2 regions of the Lacticaseibacillus suihuaensis genome follow, and region 2 is predicted to be linked to the other one. Evidence: predicted binding sites of a transcription regulator. Region 2 holds the regulator's gene; the other holds the start of a gene.
What was found. The regulator LexA, encoded in region 2, represses DNA repair genes until DNA is damaged. The targets are predictions, from matches to a motif close to CNAACANNTGTTNG.
Positions count from the first base shown of each region.

Region 1: a site for LexA is predicted at 4,693-4,706, ahead of uvrB (excinuclease ABC subunit UvrB). Genes of this name have one in related genera too.

Region 1 covers NZ_BAAGBJ010000006.1:138,823-149,193, reverse strand. The annotation lists gene uvrA (excinuclease ABC subunit UvrA) at 1-2,578, opposite strand, end outside; gene uvrB (excinuclease ABC subunit UvrB) at 2,583-4,592, opposite strand; gene ACYVRZ_RS07230 (YfbR-like 5'-deoxynucleotidase) at 4,879-5,514, opposite strand; gene ACYVRZ_RS07225 (GNAT family N-acetyltransferase) at 5,657-6,154, shown strand; gene ACYVRZ_RS07220 (phospho-sugar mutase) at 6,194-7,861, opposite strand; gene trxB (thioredoxin-disulfide reductase) at 8,599-9,561, opposite strand; gene ACYVRZ_RS07210 (NAD(P)H-dependent glycerol-3-phosphate dehydrogenase) at 9,615-10,371, opposite strand, start outside.
Region 2 covers NZ_BAAGBJ010000003.1:26,026-36,396, forward strand. The annotation lists gene ACYVRZ_RS03770 (L-talarate/galactarate dehydratase) at 1-751, shown strand, start outside; gene ACYVRZ_RS03775 (sugar O-acetyltransferase) at 884-1,468, opposite strand; gene ACYVRZ_RS03780 (Cof-type HAD-IIB family hydrolase) at 1,607-2,437, shown strand; gene ACYVRZ_RS03785 (Cof-type HAD-IIB family hydrolase) at 2,434-3,225, shown strand; gene ACYVRZ_RS03790 (NADPH-dependent FMN reductase) at 3,496-4,092, shown strand; gene ACYVRZ_RS03795 (NAD(P)H-dependent oxidoreductase) at 4,160-5,500, shown strand; gene ACYVRZ_RS03800 (M24 family metallopeptidase) at 5,592-6,695, opposite strand; gene ccpA (catabolite control protein A) at 6,885-7,886, shown strand; gene lexA (transcriptional repressor LexA) at 8,038-8,664, shown strand; gene ACYVRZ_RS03815 (AEC family transporter) at 9,182-10,120, opposite strand; gene ACYVRZ_RS03820 (5-formyltetrahydrofolate cyclo-ligase) at 10,205-10,371, opposite strand, start outside.

The DNA of each region.
Region 1 (10,371 bases), on a different contig from region 2:
CGGTGGTCGGCTCGTCGAGGATGTAGAAGTTCTTGCCGGTCGAGAGCTTTTGCAGCTCGGAGGCGAGCTTCATGCGCTGGGCCTCGCCGCCGGACAGCGTGGTGGCGCTTTGGCCCATGGTGACGTAGCCCAGGCCGACGTCGACGATGGTTTGCAGCTTCCGGGCGATTTTGGGAATCGGGGCGAAGAACTTGACCGCCTCGTCAACCGTCATGTCGAGGATTTCCGCGATGTTTTTGCCCTTGTAGGTGACCTCGAGGGTCTCGGAGTTGTAGCGCTTGCCGTGGCAGACCTCGCACGGCACGTAGACGTCGGGCAGGAAGTTCATCTCGATTTTGATGATGCCGTCGCCCTTGCAGTTCTCGCAGCGGCCGCCCTTGACGTTGAAGGAAAAGCGCCCCTGCGAGTAGCCGCGCAGCTTGGCCTCTTGAGTCTGGGCCATCAAGGCGCGGATGTCGTTGAACACGCCGGTATAAGTCGCCGGGTTGCTCCGCGGGGTGCGGCCGATCGGGCTTTGGTCGATGTCGACTAGCTTTTCAATCTGGTCGTAGCCCTCGATGCGGTCGTAGGCGCCGGGTTTTTCGGAGTTGCGATAGAGCTTTTGGGCCAGCACCCGCTTGAGGATGCCGTTGACCAGCGTCGACTTGCCCGAGCCGGAGACGCCGGTAACGGCGATGAACTTGCCCAGGGGGAATTCGACGTCGATGTGCTTGAGGTTGTTGGCCGCGGCACCAAAGAGGCGGATCGATTCGCCGTTGCCGGCGCGGCGCTTGGTCGGCACCGGGATGAACTTCTTGCCGGCCAGGTACTGCCCGGTCAAAGACTTGGTCGAGCGCATCACCTGCTTGGGGGTGCCGGCGGCCATGATGCGACCGCCGTTGTCGCCGGCGCCGGGACCGACGTCGACCAGGTAGTCGGCGGCGAGCATCGTGTCCTCGTCGTGCTCGACCACGATCAGCGTGTTGCCCAAGTCGCGCATTTTCTTCAGCGAGCGAATCAGCCGGTCGTTGTCGCGCTGGTGCAGGCCGATCGACGGCTCGTCGAGGATGTACATCACCCCGGACAAGTTGGAGCCGATCTGGGTGGCCAGGCGGATGCGCTGGGCCTCCCCGCCGGACAGGGTGCCGGCGGCGCGGCTCAGGGTCAGGTAATCCAGGCCGACGTTTTTGAGGAAGGTCAGCCGGTCGGCGACCTCCTTGACGATTGGCTGGGCGATTACCTTCTCGTTGTCAGACAGCGTGATGCCTTGGTAAAACGGCAGCGCATCCTTGATCGACATGTCGGAGGCCTCGGCGATGTCGTGGCCCTCGACCTTGACGGCCAGGGCCTGGCGGTTCAGCCGCTTGCCGTGGCAAACCGGGCAGACCAAGGCGGTCATGTACTGGCGCATCTGATCGGAGCCGAACGCGTAGTTGTTGGAGTGGTAGCGCCGCTCGACGTTGTTGAGCACCCCTTCGAACGGCACGTCTTGGTCCTTGACGCCGCCGAAGTCGCTGTGGCTGTGGAAGTGGAAGACCTTGCCGTGGCTGCCGTTCAAAATAAGGTCTTGCTGACGTTCGGTCAGCTTGCCAAAGGGCTTGTCCATCGGCACCTTGAAGGCCTTAGCCGCCTGTTCCAGCATCGACGGGTAGTAAACAGAGGTGGCCGACGACCAAGGCGCAATCGCCCCTTCCGCCAGCGTCTTGTCGCGATCCGGCACCACTAAGTCGACGTCGACCGTCAGCTTTTGGCCCAGGCCGTCGCACTCCGGGCAGGCCCCGAACGGCGCGTTGAAGGAGAACAGGCGCGGCTCCAAGACGCCGATGGTGAAGCCGCACAGCGGGCAGGCGAAGTGCTCGGAAAACACTAGCGGGTCTCCGCCAATCACGTCGACGGTGGCGTAACCTTCGGCCAGGCGCAACGCCGCTTCGAACGAGTCAAAGAGGCGCGAGCGAACCTCGGGCTTGGTCACGATGCGGTCGATCACGATGTCGATGTCGTGGAACTTGTTTTTGTCCAGCTCCAAAGCAGCGGTCGCGTCCATCACCTCACCGTCGACGCGCATCCGCACGTAGCCTTCCCGGACGATCTTTTCCAGGACCTTCTTGTGGCTACCCTTCTTGTGGCGAACGATCGGGCTGAGAATCTGGATGCGGGTCTTGTCCGGGAGTTTTTGAACCCGGTCGACCATCTGCTCGACGCTTTGGGACACGATCGGGGTGCCGTCGTTGGGGCAGATCGGGTGGCCGATTCGCGCCCACAGCAGGCGCAGGTAGTCGTTGATCTCGGTCACCGTGCCGACGGTACTGCGCGGGTTCTTGCTGGTGGTTTTTTGGTCGATCGAAATGGCGGGGCTCAGCCCGTCGATCGAGTCGACATCCGGCTTGTCCATCTGGCCCAGAAACTGCCGGGCGTACGCCGACAGGCTCTCGACGTAGCGGCGCTGCCCTTCCGCGTAAAGCGTGTCGAAGGCCAGGCTGGACTTGCCGGAGCCCGACAGCCCGGTCATCACGACCAGCTTGTTGCGGGGAATCGTCACGTCGACGTTCTTCAGGTTATGCGCCCGAGCGCCGTGAATCACAATTTTATCGTTTGCCATTTGTTCACTCTGCTTCCAATTCTAGGATCGTGTCGCGCAGCGTTGCTGCCTGCTCGAAGTCGAGCTTCTTGGCCGCCGCCTGCATCTGGCTGCGCAGGTTGGCGACCAGCTGCTTTTTCTCCGCCTTGGTCATGTCGTGCAGGTCGACCTCGGCGAAGCTCTTGTCCTTGTCCGTCTCGTCCTTGCCGCTGGTGTCTAGGCTATGAATCGAGTCGCGGATCGGCTTGATGATGGTCTTGGGCGTGATGTGGTGCGCTTCGTTGAAGGCCTCTTGAATCTCGCGGCGCCGCCGGGTCTCCTTGATCGCGGCGTCCATCGAGTCGGTGACCTTGTCGGCGTACATGATGACCTTGCCGTGGGCGTTACGGCTGGCGCGGCCGATGGTCTGAATCAAAGACCGCTCCGCGCGAAGGAAGCCTTCCTTGTCGGCGTCTAGAATCGCGATCAACGACACCTCGGGGACATCGATCCCTTCACGCAGCAGGTTGATGCCGATCAGCACGTCGAACTTGCCCAGCCGCAGGTCGCGGATGATCTCCGTTCGCTCCAGGGTCTTGATGTCCGAATGCAGGTACTTGACCTTGATGCCCAGCTCTTTAAGGTAATCCGTCAGGTCCTCGGCCATTTTCTTGGTCAAGGTCGTGATGAACACCCGCTCGTGCTTCTCGACGCGAACGTTGATCTCGGACACCAGGTCGTCGATCTGGCCCATGATCGGCCGCACCTCGATGGTCGGATCCAGCAGGCCGGTCGGGCGAATAATCTGCTCGGCAATCTGGGACTTGGGGACCCGGTCCATCTCGTAAGGGCCCGGCGTCGCCGAAACGTAGAGAATCTGATTGACGTGCGACTCGAACTCCGGCAGCTTCAGCGGCCGGTTGTCCAAGGCGCTGGGCAGGCGGAAGCCGTAGTCGATCAAGGTCTGCTTCCGGGCCCGGTCGCCGTTGTACATCCCCCGCACCTGCGGCATCGTGACGTGGCTTTCGTCGACCATTATCATGAAGTCCTTGGGGAAAAAGTCCAGCAGGGTGTACGGCGGCTCGCCGGCCTTGCGCCCTTCCATGTGGCGCGAGTAGTTCTCGATGCCGTTGGTGTAGCCCATCTCCCGCAGCATCTCGATGTCGTAGGTCGTGCGTTGGTCCAGCCGCTGGGCCTCCAGCAGCTTGCCGGCGTCGGTCAGCTCCTTGAGCCGTTCTTCCAGCTCCTTGGAGATGCTTTCGATCCCGTGCTCCAGCTGGTCGTCGGAGGTCATGAAGTGCGTCGCCGGGAAAATCGCGACGTGTTCGCGCTCGCCGACCACCTCGCCGGTCAGCGCGTCGACCTCGGTGATGCGATCGATTTCGTCGCCGAAGAACTCGACGCGAATCGCGTGGTCGTCGCGGCTGGCCGGGAAGATCTCGACCACATCGCCGCGAACGCGGAAGCGACCGCGCTGAAAGTCGATGTCGTTGCGGTCGAACTGGATGTCGACCAGCTGGCGCAAAAGCGTGTTGCGGTCGATTTCCATGCCGGTGCGTAGCGACAGCACGTGGTCGCGGTACTCGTCCGGGCTGCCCAGGCCAAAGATCGAGGACACCGAGGCGACCACAATCACGTCGTTGCGCTCGAGCAAGGCGGAAGTCGCGCTGTGGCGCAGCTTATCGATCTCGTCGTTGATCGCCGAGTCCTTTTCGATGTAGGTGTCCGAGCTTGGCACGTAGGCCTCGGGCTGGTAGTAATCGTAGTAGGACACGAAGTACTCGACCGCATTGTGCGGGAAGAACTCCTTGAACTCGCCGTACAGCTGGCCGGCCAGGGTCTTGTTGTGCGACAAGATCAGAGTCGGCCGGTTGCGCTTGGCGATTACCTGCGCCATCGTGAAGGTCTTCCCGGTCCCGGTCGCCCCCAGCAGGATCTGCTCCTTCTCCCCGGCCTCAAAGCCGGCGGTCAGCTTGGTGATCGCCTGCGGCTGGTCCCCGGCCGGCCCGTAAGGCGCGACCAGGTCGAATTTGCGGTTTGCCATGCGTTCGATCATTGCGATTCCTCCCGTACCCAAGATTGTGGCGTCATGTTTGACGCGATAAAAAAGTCGGAACCGAAATTCCAACTTCTGACTGGTACTTATTATAGCATAGCGAACATACTTTCGCGACCCGTTTCGGCAGTCGCGGTTGCGGCCCGGTCGCCGACCAGTTAGGGCCCAGTGACCGGCCTGGTTGCCAGCGGCGAGCGCGTGCCGCCACCGCATGGCCGCCTCGCCGTCCCTTCGCGCCGGTTACCAGGTCGCGGGTCGCCGCGGCGGTCGCCCCGGCGCCGCTAGGCTACTGCTTGTCCATGATCGCGCGGGTCAGCTTGGTCAGCATGTCGCGGTCGGCGAACTCCTCGTTGAGCATGTCCGGCAGGATGTCCTTGAGGAAGTACTGCACGGAAGGCCGCGTTGCAAAGGACATGATCACCGCCAGGCTTTCGGTGTAGATGCTGACGAAGACTCGCTCCGGGTTGCCCTTCTCGATTTCGCCGAAGGATTCGTACAACAGGTCGACCTTGTCGGCGATGCTCAGAATCTCGCCTTCCAGCGTGTTGTCCTTGCCTTCCGACAGGCGCCGCCGGTAGGCCTCTTGGAACTCGGCGGGGATCTCGTTTTGGATGAAGTTCTCCGTCAGGGATTCCTCGACGTCGGCCAGCATCGCCCGCAGCGCCGGGGTGGCGTACTTGACCGGGGTCTTGATGTCGCCGATGAAGCGCTCGGTGTAGTCGTGGTTCAGCGCCTTTTCGTACAGGCGCTGCCAGTTGACCGTGTTGCCGGCGTTCTCCTCGATGTCGCCCAGCAGCTGGGCAATCTCGGCGACCTTGAAGCTGTGAGCCGCCACGCTGTGCTCCGCGTACTTGAAAAATCCCGGCGCCCGGCGCAGCGTCTCTAAGTTGTTGAGTCCCTGAATGAACTGGTGCATCCCCATGTCTTGTAGCCTCCTAGGTAAATTTTTACTATGCTATCACCAACCGGCCGGCGATGCAAGTGAGAATTGCTGACAAAATGCCTTGCATCCCCGGGCGCCCTTAGTTAAGCTCGACGTAATCACGCAAAAAGGAAGTCACGCCATGCCGACCTTTACCCTTGCCACCACCGCCGACCTGCCGGCGATCGTCGCCATCTACAACGCCGCGATTCCCGGCCGCCTCGCCACCGCAGACCTCGAGCCGGTGACCGTCGGAGCCAAAGCCGCCTGGTTCGCCCAGTTCAACGCCGAACGCCGCCCCATCTGGCTGATTCACGACGGCGCCGCCTTAGCCGGCTGGGTCAGCCTGGAGAACTTCTACGGGCGGCCGGCCTACGCCCACACCGCCGAAATCAGCATCTACCTAGACCCAGCCTGCCAGCACCGCCACCTCGGCCAGGCGGCGCTGGATTTTGTCTTCACCCAGCTCACGCGACTGGACCTTGACACCATCGTTGCCTTCGTGTTCCACCACAACCAAGCGAGCCAGCGCCTGTTTGCCAGGAACGGCTTTGCCACTTGGGGCCACCTGCCTGAGGTCGCCTTGATAGACGGGGTGCGACGCGACCTGGATATCTTGGGTCGCCGCTTCGATGCCTAAAAAAAATCACCCCGCGGGGTGATTTTTTAGTGGCGCGACTTATTCCTGACGAAAGGCGGTCAGCGCGGCCTCGAAGTCGGCGAGCTTCTGCTCGGCCGCCGCCTTGTGCTCGGCGCTGGTGCCGACGTAAAACTTCACCTTAGGCTCGGTGCCGGACGGCCGAATGGCGATCCAGGTGCCGTCTTGCAGCACGTACTTCAAGACGTCGGACACCGGCATGGCGATCGCCTGCTTAGTGCCGTCGGCCTTGGTCGTGGTTTGAGCCTTGTAGTCTTGAACCTCGGCCACGGCGACGCCGGCGAAGTCTTTTGGCTGGTGCTCGCGGAACTTGGTCATCAACGCGGCCATCTGCGCCGCGCCATCGACGCCTTCAAAGTCGACCCCCACCGTCTTTTCGGCGAAGTAGCCGTACTTTTGGTAAAGCGCCTGGATGCCGTCCCACAGGGTCATGTTGCGGCTCTTGTAGTAGGCCGCAACCTCGGCGAGCAGCACGGTGGACTGAATCGCGTCCTTGTCCCGCACGAACGGCTTGATCAGGTAGCCGTAGCTTTCCTCGAAGCCGAACAGGAACTCGTGGCTGCCGGTTTCCTCGTACTGCTTGATCTGATCGCCGATGAACTTGAAGCCGGTTTCGACGTTGATCATCGCGACGCCGTAGTCCCTGGCAATCGCCGTGGCCAGCTCGGTGGACACGATGGACTTGACCACCGCCCCGTTGACCGGCAGGGTGCCGGCCGCCCGCCGCGCCTCCAAAATGTAGTGGAGCAGGAGGCTGGCAATCTGGTTGCCGGTCAACAGCTGGTAGTGATCGCCGGTCCACACCGCGGTGCCGAGGCGATCGGCGTCGGGGTCCGTGGCGATCAAAACGTCGGCCTGGCTCTTTTTGCCCAGCGCGATGGCCATGTCAAAGGCCTGCGCGAATTCCGGGTTCGGGAACGGCACGGTGGCGAACTCGGGGTCGGCCACCGCCTGCTTGGCCACCAGCTGGAAGTTGGCGAAGCCGGCGTTGCGCAGCACCATCTGGGCCGGGATGCGGCCGGTGCCGTGAAGCGGGGTGTAAACCAGGCTCATGTCCTTGCCGGTGGTCGCAATCAGGTCGTGGTTGATGGTGACCGTGGCGACCTGCGCGTAGTAGGCCTCATCGACGTCCTCGCCGATCGGGGTCAAAAGCTTCTGGCGCCGCAGCTCGTGGACGTCAAGCGCCTTGATGGCGAACAGATCCGTCACCGACCGAACGTACTCGGTGATGCGGTCGGATTCCTCCGGTGGCATCTGGCCGCCGTCCGGCCCGTAGATCTTGTAGCCGTTGTAGGCCTTCGGGTTGTGGCTGGCCGTGATCATGATGCCGGCGTAAGTCTTGAGGTACCGCACCGCAAAGGACAGCTCCGGCGTCGGGCGCAGGCTGTCGAACACGAAGCTTGGAATGCCATGCGCCCCCAAGACCCCGGCCGCCTCCTGGGCGAACGCGGTGCTTTCGTAGCGCGAGTCAAAACTGATCGCCACGCCGGCCTGCTTTTGCGCCGCCGGCAGGGTGTCCATGAACCGGGCCAGCCCCTCGGTCGCCTGCCGCACCGTGTACAGGTTGATGCGGCCGATGCCGGCCCCGATGATACCGCGCATGCCCGCGGTCCCAAAGGCCATCGGGGCGGAGAAGGCGGCCTCTTGAGTCTCGGGGTCGTCGGCCATCGCCAGCACCTCTTGCCTCATTCGTGGGTCGATGCCCGTCGCGTCTGCCCAGACAGCGTAGTTCTCTTTGTAACCCATAAGCTCAACTCCTATTCATTGTCGTGCCGGTGCCACCACCGGTCATCTCGCTTAGATTATCTCACTTGAGAAAGACCAGTCAACAAATAAGCGCGATTCTCACCAAGCTTTCGCCGGCCGCTTGCGGCTTACCGGTGGTTCCCGGTGCTGGGTAGACCAATGCTGGCTGGCCACCTCGCGCCACCCGCCTTCAGCCGCCCCGCCACACGCAAAGGACACCGCGGGTTGCCCCACAGTGTCCCCGGTTGATATTGAATTGATGAACCGACCCACCGGCAGGGCAGACTGCCCCCGCCGACGGGTAGAACCGATTCAGTTGGTGTTACGCACTGTGGTGGAGCCGGCAGTTGCGGATCATTGGAGTCAAACCAGAGCCGTTTTCACTTGCGAGAATTTCTCCATCGCTAGACGCTCGCGCCCGGGACGCGGTTGACATAGGCCAACGTTCATCGGATGAGAATGATAGTCACCGTAGACTGCCTTAAGCTACGCGTCGGCCGTGCGACCGAGAGGCGCTGTTGAATTCTACGGCAATAGAATAACACCAGGCGACCGGGATTACCATTACGCCAGTGTAAATGTTAGGTAAATTTTGTGTAAATAAATAACGACAGGCGAATGCAGCGACCCAAAACGCGGCCGCCTGGAAACGCCAGACGGCCGCGTCAGCTGGTACGTGTTTAGTTGGCCGCCGGCACGGCGCCGTTCTCAAGCGTCGCGTCCTGCAGGCCCTGCAGGTAATTGAAGGCGCTTTGGCCGGCTTGGCCGCCTTCCCCGACGGCCGTGGTGATCTGGCGCAAGGTCTTGGCACGAACGTCGCCGATAGCAAAGACGCCCGGCACCTTGGTAGCCATCAGGTCGTCGGTGGGAATCCAGCCGTTCTCGTCCAGCACCCCGAGGTTCTGGAAGCTGTCGGTCAGCGGCTTGATGCCGACGTAGATGAAGACCCCGGCGGCCGGCACGGTGGTTTCCTCGCCGGTCACCTTGTCGCGGTAGACCACGCCGGTCACCTTGTTGTCATCGCCGACAATTTCCTTGACCTGGGCGTTCCAGATGAAGGACATCTTCTCGTTGGCAAAGGCCCGCTGCTGGATGATCTTCTGCGCCCGCAGCTGGTCGCGCCGGTGGATCACCGTGACCTTGGACGCCAGGCCCGTCAGGTAGAGGCCCTCTTCGACGGCGGAGTCACCGCCGCCGATCACAACGACTTCGCGGTTCTTGAAGAACGCGCCGTCGCAGACCGCGCAGTAGGACACGCCGCGGCCACCGTACTGCTCCTCGCCGGGAATGCCCAGCTTGCGGTGCTCGGCACCGGTGGCGATGATCACGGCCTTGGCCTCGTAGGTGGTTTCGTCGGTCGTCACGACCTTGACTTCACCCTTGTCGGTCACATCCGTCACGTTGCCGTACGCGTATTCTGCGCCAAACTGGGTCGCCCCGTCGTACATCTTCTGGCCGAGTTCCGGGCCGAGGATCGAGCTGAAGCCCGGGTAGTTCTCCACGGCAGCGGTGTTGTTCATCTGGCCACCGTAGATGCCGCGGTCCAGCATCAACACGGACAGGTTCGCCCGCGATGCGTAGAGGGCGGCGGTCATGCCGCCGGGCCCGGCCCCGATCACGATCACATCATAAAGCTTAGACATGGGCAAAAACTCCTTTTGGTTGGTTTGCTTACGAAAGGTAAGTATACGCGCTTTTAGTCCTGCTGTAAAGTCGTGTCGAAATCAAATTCCGGCTTGCCATCTCGCGCCATCAGGTCGGTGATCACGCTGGCAATCGGCGCGTCTTGGTACAGCACCCGGTAAATGGCGGCCGAAATCGGCATTTCGACGTCCAGCTGCGCCGCCAGCTCATGCACGACTTTGGCGGTGGAGACGCCTTCGACCACCATGCCCATGTTCTCCAGCACATCCGCCAGCTTCTGGCCCTGCCCCAGCGCGTTGCCGGCTCGCCAGTTGCGGCTGTGAACGCTGGTGCAGGTGACGATCAGGTCGCCGACGCCGGACAGGCCGATGAAGGTCAAGGGATTGGCCCCCATTTTGACGCCCAGACGGGTGATCTCGGCCAAACCGCGGGTCATCAAGGCCGCCTTGGTGTTGTCGCCGTAGCCCAGGCCGTGCAAGGCCCCGGCCCCGATGGCGATCACGTTCTTCAACGCGGCGCCGCACTCGACGCCGATCACGTCCTGGTTGGTGTAAAGGCGGAAGTAGTCGTTCATGAACGTGTCTTGAATCGACTGGGCCGCCGCCAAGTCTTTGGAGGCCGCGGTCAACGTCGTGATGTCCTTGGTCGCGACGTCTTCGGCGTGGCTCGGCCCAGAAATCACCACCAGCCCCTGGTACAGGTCGGCCGGCAGCACGGATTCAATCACCTGCGACACGCGCAGCTTGGAGCCGACCTCAAGCCCCTTGGCCGCATGGGCGATGATCGGCCGCTTGGCGGCGCCTGCCAAA
Region 2 (10,371 bases):
GGCCGACCTGCCGCTGGCCAAGTTGATCGGCGCCAACCGCACCGGCGTTCCGTGCTACAACACCTCGGGCGGTTACCTGCAGGCGCCGATCGACGAGGTGATTGCCAAGGCCAAGTGGTCGCTGGCCCATGGCATGGGCGGCATCAAGCTGAAGGTCGGCCAGCCCGATGCGGCCATCGACATTGCCCGGGTGAAGGCCCTGAGAAATGCCTTAGGTCCCAATGTCCCACTGATGGTCGATGCCAATCAGCAGTGGGATCTGAGTACCGCACTGCGGGTGGGGCATGCGCTTGACGCGTTCAACCTGACCTGGCTGGAGGAGCCGCTCAACGCCCATGACGTGGCCGGCCACCGCAAGCTCAAGAATGCGTTGACCACCCCGATTGGGACGGGCGAAATGCTGTCCAGCCTGAGCGACGTTCTCGACTTTATCGACCAAGATGCCGTGGACCTCATTATGCCGGATGCCCCGCGGCTGGGCGGCATCACGCCGCTGCTGGCCGTGCTGGAACACGCCCGTGAGAAGCGCTTGACGGTTGCGCCACACTTTGTGATGTCCTTGCACCTGCCGCTGGCCGCAACCTACCCGTACCCGATCTGGGTGGAGCACGTCGAGTGGCTTCAGCCGCTTTTCAACGAGGACGTGGTGATTGCAGACGGGCTGATGCAGGTGCCAACCACGCCAGGGCTTGGCATCACCTTTAATCAGGCGAAAATGGCCGAGTTTGGTCTGGCCACGGCGACTTACTAGGCGTCTTAGCGCATTCAAAAGGATGGTGGCCGTGATGTGACCCCCAGGTTTGGACAACAATCCAAATCCGGGGGTTCCATCACGGCCCCATCCTTTTTGGTCCGGCCACTCGGGGCAGCCAAACGGCGTCACTCACGCTCGCACGTCGCCAATCACCTTGGCCGGCACCCCGGCGACGATGGCGAAGGCCTCGACGTCCTTGGTGACCACGGCGCCTGAGCCGACCACCGCGTCGTGGTGGATGGTGACGCCGGGGTTGACGGTGACGCCGCCGCCCAGCCACACGTTGCTTTCAACGGTGATCGGCTGGGCGGATTCGAACAGGTGGACCTGGCCGGCCGCGTCGAACTGGCGGTTGCGAGCGGCCGCCTGTAGGGGATGAACCGGCGTCAGGAAGCTGCACCGCGGCCCGACGAACACGTTGTCGCCGAAGCGAATCTCGGCGCAGTCGAGAAAAATGCAGTCGAAGTTGAAGTAGCAGTGATCGCCCAGGTACAGGTTTTCCCCGTAGTCGAAGCGAACGCTGGGGTTGAGCTCGCAGTCATCGCCTAGGTGGCCCAGCAGCCCGGCGAGAATGGCGTGGCGCTTGGCGTCGTCGCCTTCTTGGGTGGCGTTGTAGGCATCCGCGGCCTGACGCGCCAGCCTGCGTTGCGTGGCCAGTGCCGGGTCCATCGCGTCGTACAGCTGCCCGGCCAACATTTTGGATTGTTCTGTCATGATTGCCTCCTATCGGTGACAGTTTACCACCCCGGTCACCCGGTGCCGGCCGAATCCGGCAGGTGTCGGCAAGTGCTTGCAATTTTGTCGCGTCGGATGTGCTAAGCTGAGGGCAACACCTTGCAAAGGAGCGAGCTTATGACCATTCGACTGATTGCACTCGACATCGACGACACCCTGCTGGACTCGCATCACCGGATTCTGCTTTCGACTCAAACCGCGGTGGCGGCCTGCCTGGCCCGGGGCATCAAGGTCGTCTTGACCTCGGGGCGACCGCTGGCCGGCATCGCGCCGTTCATGACGGCGCTGGGCATTGACGGCCCCGACCAATACGCCGTCACCAACAACGGGGCGGTGGTGGTGACCGCAGACGGAGCCGTGGTCGGCCGCCGGCTGGTTGACAACGCCGGCTACCGGCGGATGACCGCGCTGGCCAAGGCCCTTGACGTGCCGTTCAACGTGGTGGCCGAAGACAGCACCATCATCACCGCCGACCGCGACGTCGACGCGACCATCGTCCAGCAGGCCGCGGAGAACGCCGCCGGGCTGTTGATCCGCGAGCCCGGTGAGCTGCCGGCCGATTTTGCCGTCACCAAGGGGCTGTTCGTCGGCGCCAAGACCCGGCTGGACGCGGCCGCACCGCAGATCGAAGCGGCGCTGGCCGCCGATTACAGCGTCTTGCGAGCTGGGCCGAGCTTCCTGGAGGTGATGGCCCAAGGCGTCGACAAGGCGGCGGGGCTGCGCCTGCTCGCCACGCGCCTGGCTATTTCACCGGCCGACATGATGGCCTTTGGCGACGAGGGCAACGACCTAGCGATGTTCAAGCTGGTCGGCCTGGCGGTATGCATGCAAAACGGCTCGGACGTCGCCAAGGCCCATGCGGATTTTGTTACCGCCAGCAACGACGACGACGGCATCGCCAAGGCCATCACGCGCTTTGTGCTGAAGGATGCAGAGGTGGCGCGATGATTCGACTGATTGCAACGGACATGGATGGCACCTTCCTGAAGGGCGATGGCACCTACGACGTCGCCGCGTTCGCCCGGCTGCACGAGCGGATGCAGGCGCAAGGCGTCCGCTTCGTGGTCGCCAGCGGCAACCAGTTTTCGCAGCTGGTGTCCTTTTTCCCGGATTACCCGGACCTCTTGTACGTGGCGGAAAACGGCGCCTACCTCCGCACGGTCGACCAAGAACTGGCGGTGCATGCCTTTGCCCCAGCCGCTGCGGTCGCCATCCTGGCGGTGTTAGCGGATTTTCCCGAGCTGCAGGTGTTGGTCTGCGGCCGCCGCAGCGCCTACGCTGGCCCGACCGTCGCACCCGCCCATGTCGCCGCGATGCGGCGCTACTACCACCAGCTCGCCGTGGTGCCGGACGTGGCGCAAGTCGCAGACGACGTGCTGAAGTTCGCCCTGAGCTGCCCTCCCAAACGCACGACGGCCTTGGTCGCGGCCTTGAGTGAGCGGCTCGCCGGTCTGGCCGTGGCGGTCAGCTCGGGTCACGGCGACATCGACCTGATTCAGCCCGGGGTTCACAAGGCCGCGGGGTTGCGGGAGCTTGGGGCGATACTCGGCATCGACCTGGCCGACATGGCGGCGTTCGGCGACGGCGGCAACGACCTGGAGATGATTCAAGAAGTCGGGCTCGGCGTGGCGATGGCCAATGAGCAGCCGGCGGTGCTGGCGGCGGCCAAGGACAAGGCGGCCAGCAACGAGGATCAAGGTGTGTTGCGCTACATTGAGCGGCACCTGCTCAAGTAACTCGCGCCGGGTGTGGTGTCGGCCCCAGTCCGGCCGCAGCACGGCACCGCGGCCCAGCCGGTGTTCTAGGTTAGGCGGCTGGCCGTGGTCGCGATGACCGAACACACAGCACAGACAAGCGGTCGGGCCCCTGCGGCACCGGCCGTTTTTGCGCCCCGTCGCGACATCATAGTTTCGGATAACGATGATGGCAGTTTCAAATATTGAACACTTTTTCACAATCTGGCATAATGTGGGTGGTAAGTCGATAAACTAAGGATGGTGAGTTACATGTTGCATTACATTGGCATCGCCGGGACCAACTCGGCGCATTCCACGAATCGCCAGCTGATTCAGTTCGTGCAGCACCACTTCGCAGACAAGGTCGACGTCACGCTGCACGAGCTGACGGACCTGCCGCTTTTCTACAAAACGGCGGATCACAGCATCCCGGCCGCGGCCACTGAACTTGCGGCCGCCATCGCGGCGGCCGACGGCGTGATCATCGCGACCCCCGAGTATGATCACAGCGTCCCGGCCGTTTTGAGCAGCGCCTTGGCCTGGCTGTCCTACCACGTTCACCCCTTCGCGGGCAAGCCGGTGCTGATCATGGGCGCGTCTTACGGGGCCTTGGGCACCTCCCGCGCCCAGGCGCAGCTGCGCCAGATCCTCGAGTCGCCGGAGCTTGACGCGCGGATCATGCCGAGCGGGGAATTCATGGTCGGGCACTCGCTTTCTGCCTTCGATGACAATGGCGATTTGACCAGCCAGACCTTGACCCACCAGCTTGACGCGCTGATGACGAATTTCGCGACCTTCGTGGACGTGAACCGCCAGCTGACCGCCAAGATGACGCGCAGCGCCGACTGGCAGGAGACCAATCACTGATCATTCAAAAAGGAGGGGCAGGCCAGGACCGAAATCCGCTCGCAAGAGTCGCCTGCCAATAATCGCTTTGAAATTCGTTGGAATTGCGGGATCCATCGCGGATGAATCCTATAATCGCAAGTTGTTGACCTACATCGCCAGTGAGTTCGCGCCGCTAGCCGACATCGAGCTGTTGAGCATCCAAGACGTGCCGATGTTCAGTCAAGACGACGACCAGACCGACAGCGCCCCAATCCAGTACCTGGCCAAGAAAATCGCCGCCGCCGACGGGGTGATTCTGGCCACACCGGAGCACAACCACACCCTGGCCCCGGCCATGAAGAACGTGATCGAGTGGCTCTCGTTCAACGTTCACCCGTTCGAAAACAAGCCGGTGTTGATCGTCGGTGCCTCTTATTACACCCAGGGTTCGTCTCGGGCCCAGCTGTCGTTGCGCCAGATTCTCGAGTCCCCGGGTGTCGGCGCCTTGGTGATGCCAAGCGACGAGTTTTTGCTCGCAGATGTTCGCACCGCCTTTGACGACCACGGCAACCTCAAGGATGCCCGCACCGTCAAGTTCCTCGGCAGCGTGATGGGCAAGTTCGCTAAGTGGGTGACGGTGCTCAAGGCGATGAAGGACAAGCAGCCGGACGAGGCCTGGCGCCAAGAGGACCTGAGTGCCGGCCACCCGACCGACACTACCATCGACGTGCCGATGGACGCCAAGGACTGGGTCGAGCAAGGCGCGGCCAAGACCAACGCCGCCGCCGGGCACGATTACGTCAAGCTCGACCGCGGCCTGTTGACCGTCGATCAGCTCAACTGGTTCTTGAACACGTTCCCGATGGAAGCGACGTACATGGACGACAACGATCAGTTCGTCTACTACAACCACTTCCTGGACCACGACGACATGCTGGCGCCACGCTACCCGTGGCAGGTCGGCAACGCCGCGATTGCCTGTCACCCGGAACGTGCCCGTGACCACGTCAAGCAGGTGATCTGGATGCTGCGCAGCAAGCAAAAAGACCTGTTTGCGATGCCGGTGCCGGGCAACAAGATCAACGAAAAGTACATCATGCACTACTACAAGGCGATGCGCGACGGCGACGACAAGTACCGCGGCGTCAACGAGTGGGTGCTTGACATCTGGCCGATTGTCGCCGATTACCTGCGCCGCACCGGCCAGACCTTGGCGCCGAACCCAAGCGCCAAGGCCGACGCCGTGAGCGGTGCGTCGCAAAGCGAAAAGCCGACGCCAGACGCCGACACCGGCGCCTCCGCGGCCACGCCAGCCGCACCGGCGGCCGACGCGACCAGCGGGGCGTCGCAAAGCGCAACGCCGGCGGTTGACGCGACCAGCGGCGCCTCCGAGGCGACCCCGGCGCCGACCGCGCCGGATGCCACCAGCGGCGCTTCCGAGGCGTAAGCCACGAATACACAAAAACTGGGTTGCCCAAGCGGGTAACCCAGTTTTTGTGTCTGAAACTCGCAAGCCGAGCGGTTGACCCAAGCGGCGGCTAGCCGACTTGGGTGTAGTCTTTTGGGGTGTGGGTGAAGGGCTCACAGCCGGTTGCGGTGACGTGAACACAGTCTTCGATACGAACACCGGCGACGCCGGGGATGTAGATGCCCGGCTCGATGGAAAAGCACATGCCCGGCTGCAGTTCCATGTCGTTGCCTTCCATGATGGACGGGAACTCGTGGGTCGACATGCCGATGCCGTGGCCCAGGCGGTGGTTGAAGTACTCACCGTAGCCGGCCTTTTCAATCACGTCACGGGCGATTTTGTCCAAGGCGGCGGCGGTCAGACCCGGCCGCACGGCGGCCTGGGCGGTCAGCTGGGCCTCCAGGCAGACCTTGTGGATCTCACGGGCCTTGGCGGAGACGGGGCCGCCGAACGCGACGGTGCGGGTGGCGTCGGACATGTAGCCGTGGTTGTTGGTGCCAAGATCGAACAACACGAGCTCGCCCGGTTGTACCTTGGTCTGCTCCGGGCCGCCGTGGGGATCCGCGGCGTCGACGCCGGCCTGGACGATGGTGTCAAAGGACATGTGCATCACGCCTTCTTGCATCATCTTGTACTCGATTTCGGCGACGACCTGCTGCTCGGTGATGCCGGTCTTCAAGGCGGCGAAGCCGGCGGCAAAGGCGCGGTCGGCCTGGGCGCCGGCCTCAATCATCGTCGCGATCTCGTCTGGGGTCTTGATCAGCTGCAGACCCTCGGTGAAGCGGCTGGCGTCGGCCGGGAAGGTGGCCTGCGGGAACTCGCGCATCACGGCCTCGAACTTGAAGACGGCCAGGTCATCTTTTTCGATGCCCCACAGCCGCGGGTTCGGGTTGCGGCGCTTGATCTGATCGGCGATCAAGGCGAAGGGGTCCTCGTGGTCGAGGTAGCCGGCGACGCCGTACGGCCAGCCGGTCTTCTTCACGGCCTCGATGGACAGGGCCGGCACGAACAGGAAGGGGTCCTGGTCGGGGAAGACGAACAGGCCGGTAATCCGCTCCTCGGGATCGGAGTAGAAGCCGGTGAAGTAGTTGATGTTGGTGAAGTTGCTGATGTAGGCAAGGTCGAGGCCTTGGGCTTCGACCCATTGTTGCAGTGCTTGCAGGTGTTGATTCATGGTTAGCCTCCTAGACGGCGTTTGGCGCCGGATTCACCCAAAAGTATACCATATTGCCTGTTTTAACGGCTTTCTGAAAAGCCTTGGTGAAAGTTTGCATGAAAACTTCAGTAAACCGCTTGCATTGCGATTATACTTTTGTTACAGTTGATTGGAAATCAACAGCAGATGCCAAGGAGCAATGACACAATGGAAAAACAAACGATTACGATTTACGATGTTGCGCGTGAGGCCAACGTCTCCATGGCGACGGTCTCCCGCGTCGTGAACGGCAACCCCAACGTTAAGCCGGCCACCCGCAAGAAGGTCCTCGAGGTGATCGACAAGCTCGACTACCGGCCGAACGCCGTCGCCCGGGGCCTCGCCTCCAAGAAAACCACCACGGTCGGGGTGATCATCCCGGATGTCACCAACATGTTCTTCTCCAGCCTCGCGCGGGGGATCGACGACGTGGCGACGATGTACAAGTACAACATCATTTTGGCCAACTCCGACGAGAACAGCCAAAAAGAGGTGCAGGTGCTCAACACCTTGCTGGCCAAGCAGGTCGATGGCCTGATCTACATGGGCAATGACATCTCCGACGGCGTTCGCCAGGAGTTCTCCCGCTCAAAGACCCCAATCGTGCTGGCTGGCTCCGTCGACCCGGACGAGCAGGTCGGCTCCGTCAACATCGACTACGTGGCCGCCGTTGAGGCCGCAACCACGCAGCTGATCAACAACGGCAACAAGCAGGTCGCCTTGATCACCGGGCCTTTGAGCCAGGCCATCAACGGGCAATACCGCCTGAAGGGTTACAAGCAGGCGCTGGACAACGCCGGTTTGGCCTACGACGAAAGCCTGGTCTTTGAATCCGACACCAGCTACCACGCCGGGCTCGCATTGTTCGAGCAGCTGCAAAAGGCCGGGGCCACTGCCGCGGTCATCGGCGATGACGAAGTGGCCGTCGGCGTTCTCGACGGCGCAATCGACGCCGGCGTTTCCGTGCCGGACGACTTCGAGCTGATCACCTCCAACAACACCAAGCTGACCGAGATGGCGCGGCCGCAGCTGACCTCCATCGATCAGCCGCTGTACGACATCGGCGCGGTTGCGATGCGCCTGCTCACCAAGATGATGAACAAGGAAGACATCGATGCCAAGACCATTCGCCTGGGCTTTGACATCACCGACCGTCAATCCACCAAGTAAGCCATTGCACCACGAAGCCGTCGCGTTTGCGGCGGCTTTTTGCGTGGCCGGGCGAAACCGGCAACAAACCGCGGCACGACGCGAAAAAAGTTGCAAACACGCGTTTGGTTTGGTATATTAAGGTCAGCAAATCTCATTAGGCGGTGATTGTATGCCATCCCAGGCAAGTGCAAAGCGGTGGAAAGAGATCCTTTTGACCATCCATGATTCGATCGAAAACCGCGGCTACCCGCCGACAGTGCGGGAAATCGGCAAGGCGGTCGGCTTGAGTTCCTCCAGCACCGTGGCGGCCTACCTCGACCGTCTGATCAAGGAAGGGCTGATTGCCAAGGACCCGACCAAACCCCGCACCCTCGAGGTGACCAAGGCCGGTCGTGCTTTCGCCGGCATTCAGGAGGCCGGCATTCCCATCATCGGGACCGTGGCCGCCGGCGTGCCGATTACGGCCATCGAAAACATCGAGGATTACTTCCCGGTGCCGGGCGAGCTCAGCTACGACCCAGACGACCTGTTCATGCTGCGCGTTCAGGGCAACTCGATGATTAAGATCGGCATCCTGAACGGCGATCAGATTATTGTCAAGCAGCAGGCCACCGCCGAGAACGGCCAGATCGTCGTGGCGATGACCACCGACGACGAGGCGACGGTCAAGCGCTTCTTCAAGGAGGCCAACGGCGTTCGCCTCCACCCGGAGAACGACACGATGGCCGACATGTACTTCGACGACGTCATCATCTTGGGCGTCGTGGTGAGCCTTTACCGCCCAGCTTTGGTCTGAGCCAAACAAAACGTCTGTCTTCTTGCGTGATGCAGGAAGGCAGACGTTATTTTTGTGCCGTGACGCAGGGGGAACTTTCGCGAAGTTCGCCTGGCTTTGTCCTAGTTCGTCGGGCTCCGCCAGGCAACGCGGAAGCGCCTAGCTACGGCGCATCACTTGGGCCCAAGTGCGGGACCCAAGCAACAGCGCTAGGTAGTCTCTGCAAAAAAATAGTCTGTATTTAGCCTAGAATGCCACTAGTGAGTGGATTTACCACTAGGCAGGGCGGAGGCTCGGACGGCACCGCTGTTGGAGGCGTAGGGCCGGGGCGAGCCAGCGTGAAATCCCTGTTAGTCGGCCGTACTTGCCGGCTTACAGGCAGGGCGGGTCCTGAGACCGGGACGGGCTCAGGGGAGCCCCACGCGTTCCGCCGCCCCGGGCCGGAGCCGGAAGTAGTGGTCCGTCCGGGCCGGAGCCCGGATTTTCAGATACTACCTAGGCTAGCCGTCCTGCTAAACCCGCGGCCTTTCGCCCTGGTCTACTGCACCAACACCATGATGATTGGGATGGCGACCATCGCCAGCAGGGTGGTGGCGGTGACGGTGATGGCGGCGTTGTTCGCGTCGGCGCCGTAGAGCTTGGCGACGACCGGGGCGTTGGTCATCACCGGCATCGCAGATTGCAGAATGAAGACCTGTTTCATCAGCGTCGGCACCGGGGCGAAGGCGACCAGGGCCGCCATCAGAAGCGGGGCGATGACGAAGCGGCCGGCGCAGATGCCAAGAAGTTCGCGGTCGAAGCGGATGTTGGCGATTCCCGCCTGATGCATCGCAATACCGATGAAGAACATCGAGCCGGGGATGGTCAGGTTGCCGACGTAATTGAGGTCGGCCATCAGAAACTGCGGCAGCTGGATGTGCAGCAGCACCATCAAGACGCCGACGATGAAGCCCAAAAGCGGCGGGGACAGCACCTTGCCCAGGGCTTGCTTGAGGTCAAAATGGGCCGGCCGCGGTCCGTCGCCTTGGATCAGGTAGACGCCGACGGTCCAGAAAATCGTGGTGTTGGCCATGTAGTAGACCAGCACGTACGGCAGGCTTTTGGGTCCGAACAGCGCCATGTTCACCGGCAGCCCGATGAAAACGGTGTTGGAGTTGAAGAACATGGATTTGAACAGGCCGCGGCGCATTTTGGGCACGGCCAGGGCCCGGGCGACCCCGAAGGACAGGCCGAACAACAGGGCCATCGACAAAACGGGAAAGCGCAGGTCCGGCAGCAGGGTCAGCAGCTGATGGGCGGTGAACTTGCCGGTGATGGTGACGATCATGTAGGCCGGCAAGGCGGCCTGCAGGACCACCTTGGAAATCACGCGGCTGGCGCGGTCGTCGAACCAGCCGATGGCGGTCATGCCGTAGCCCAGCGCGATCAGCACCAGGATCTCCAACACGCCGCCGATACTTGAGGCGAATGCAGACAATAGTAGACTCCTTTTCATGGCGCCGGCCGGGGCAACCGGCCAACAAAAAAAGCAGCGGCGCGGCCGCTACGAGGCGTGGATCGGTCAGACGAGAATCAGGTCTTGAATGGGAACGTCGTAATCGTTGATCGGCCAGGCCGCGGTGGCAAACTGCATCACCTTGGGCACTAGCGTGATCGTGTGGCCGCGGTAGCCGGCCAGGAAGCGGTCGTAGTAGCCGCCGCCAAAGCCCAACCGGGCGTGGGTGTCGG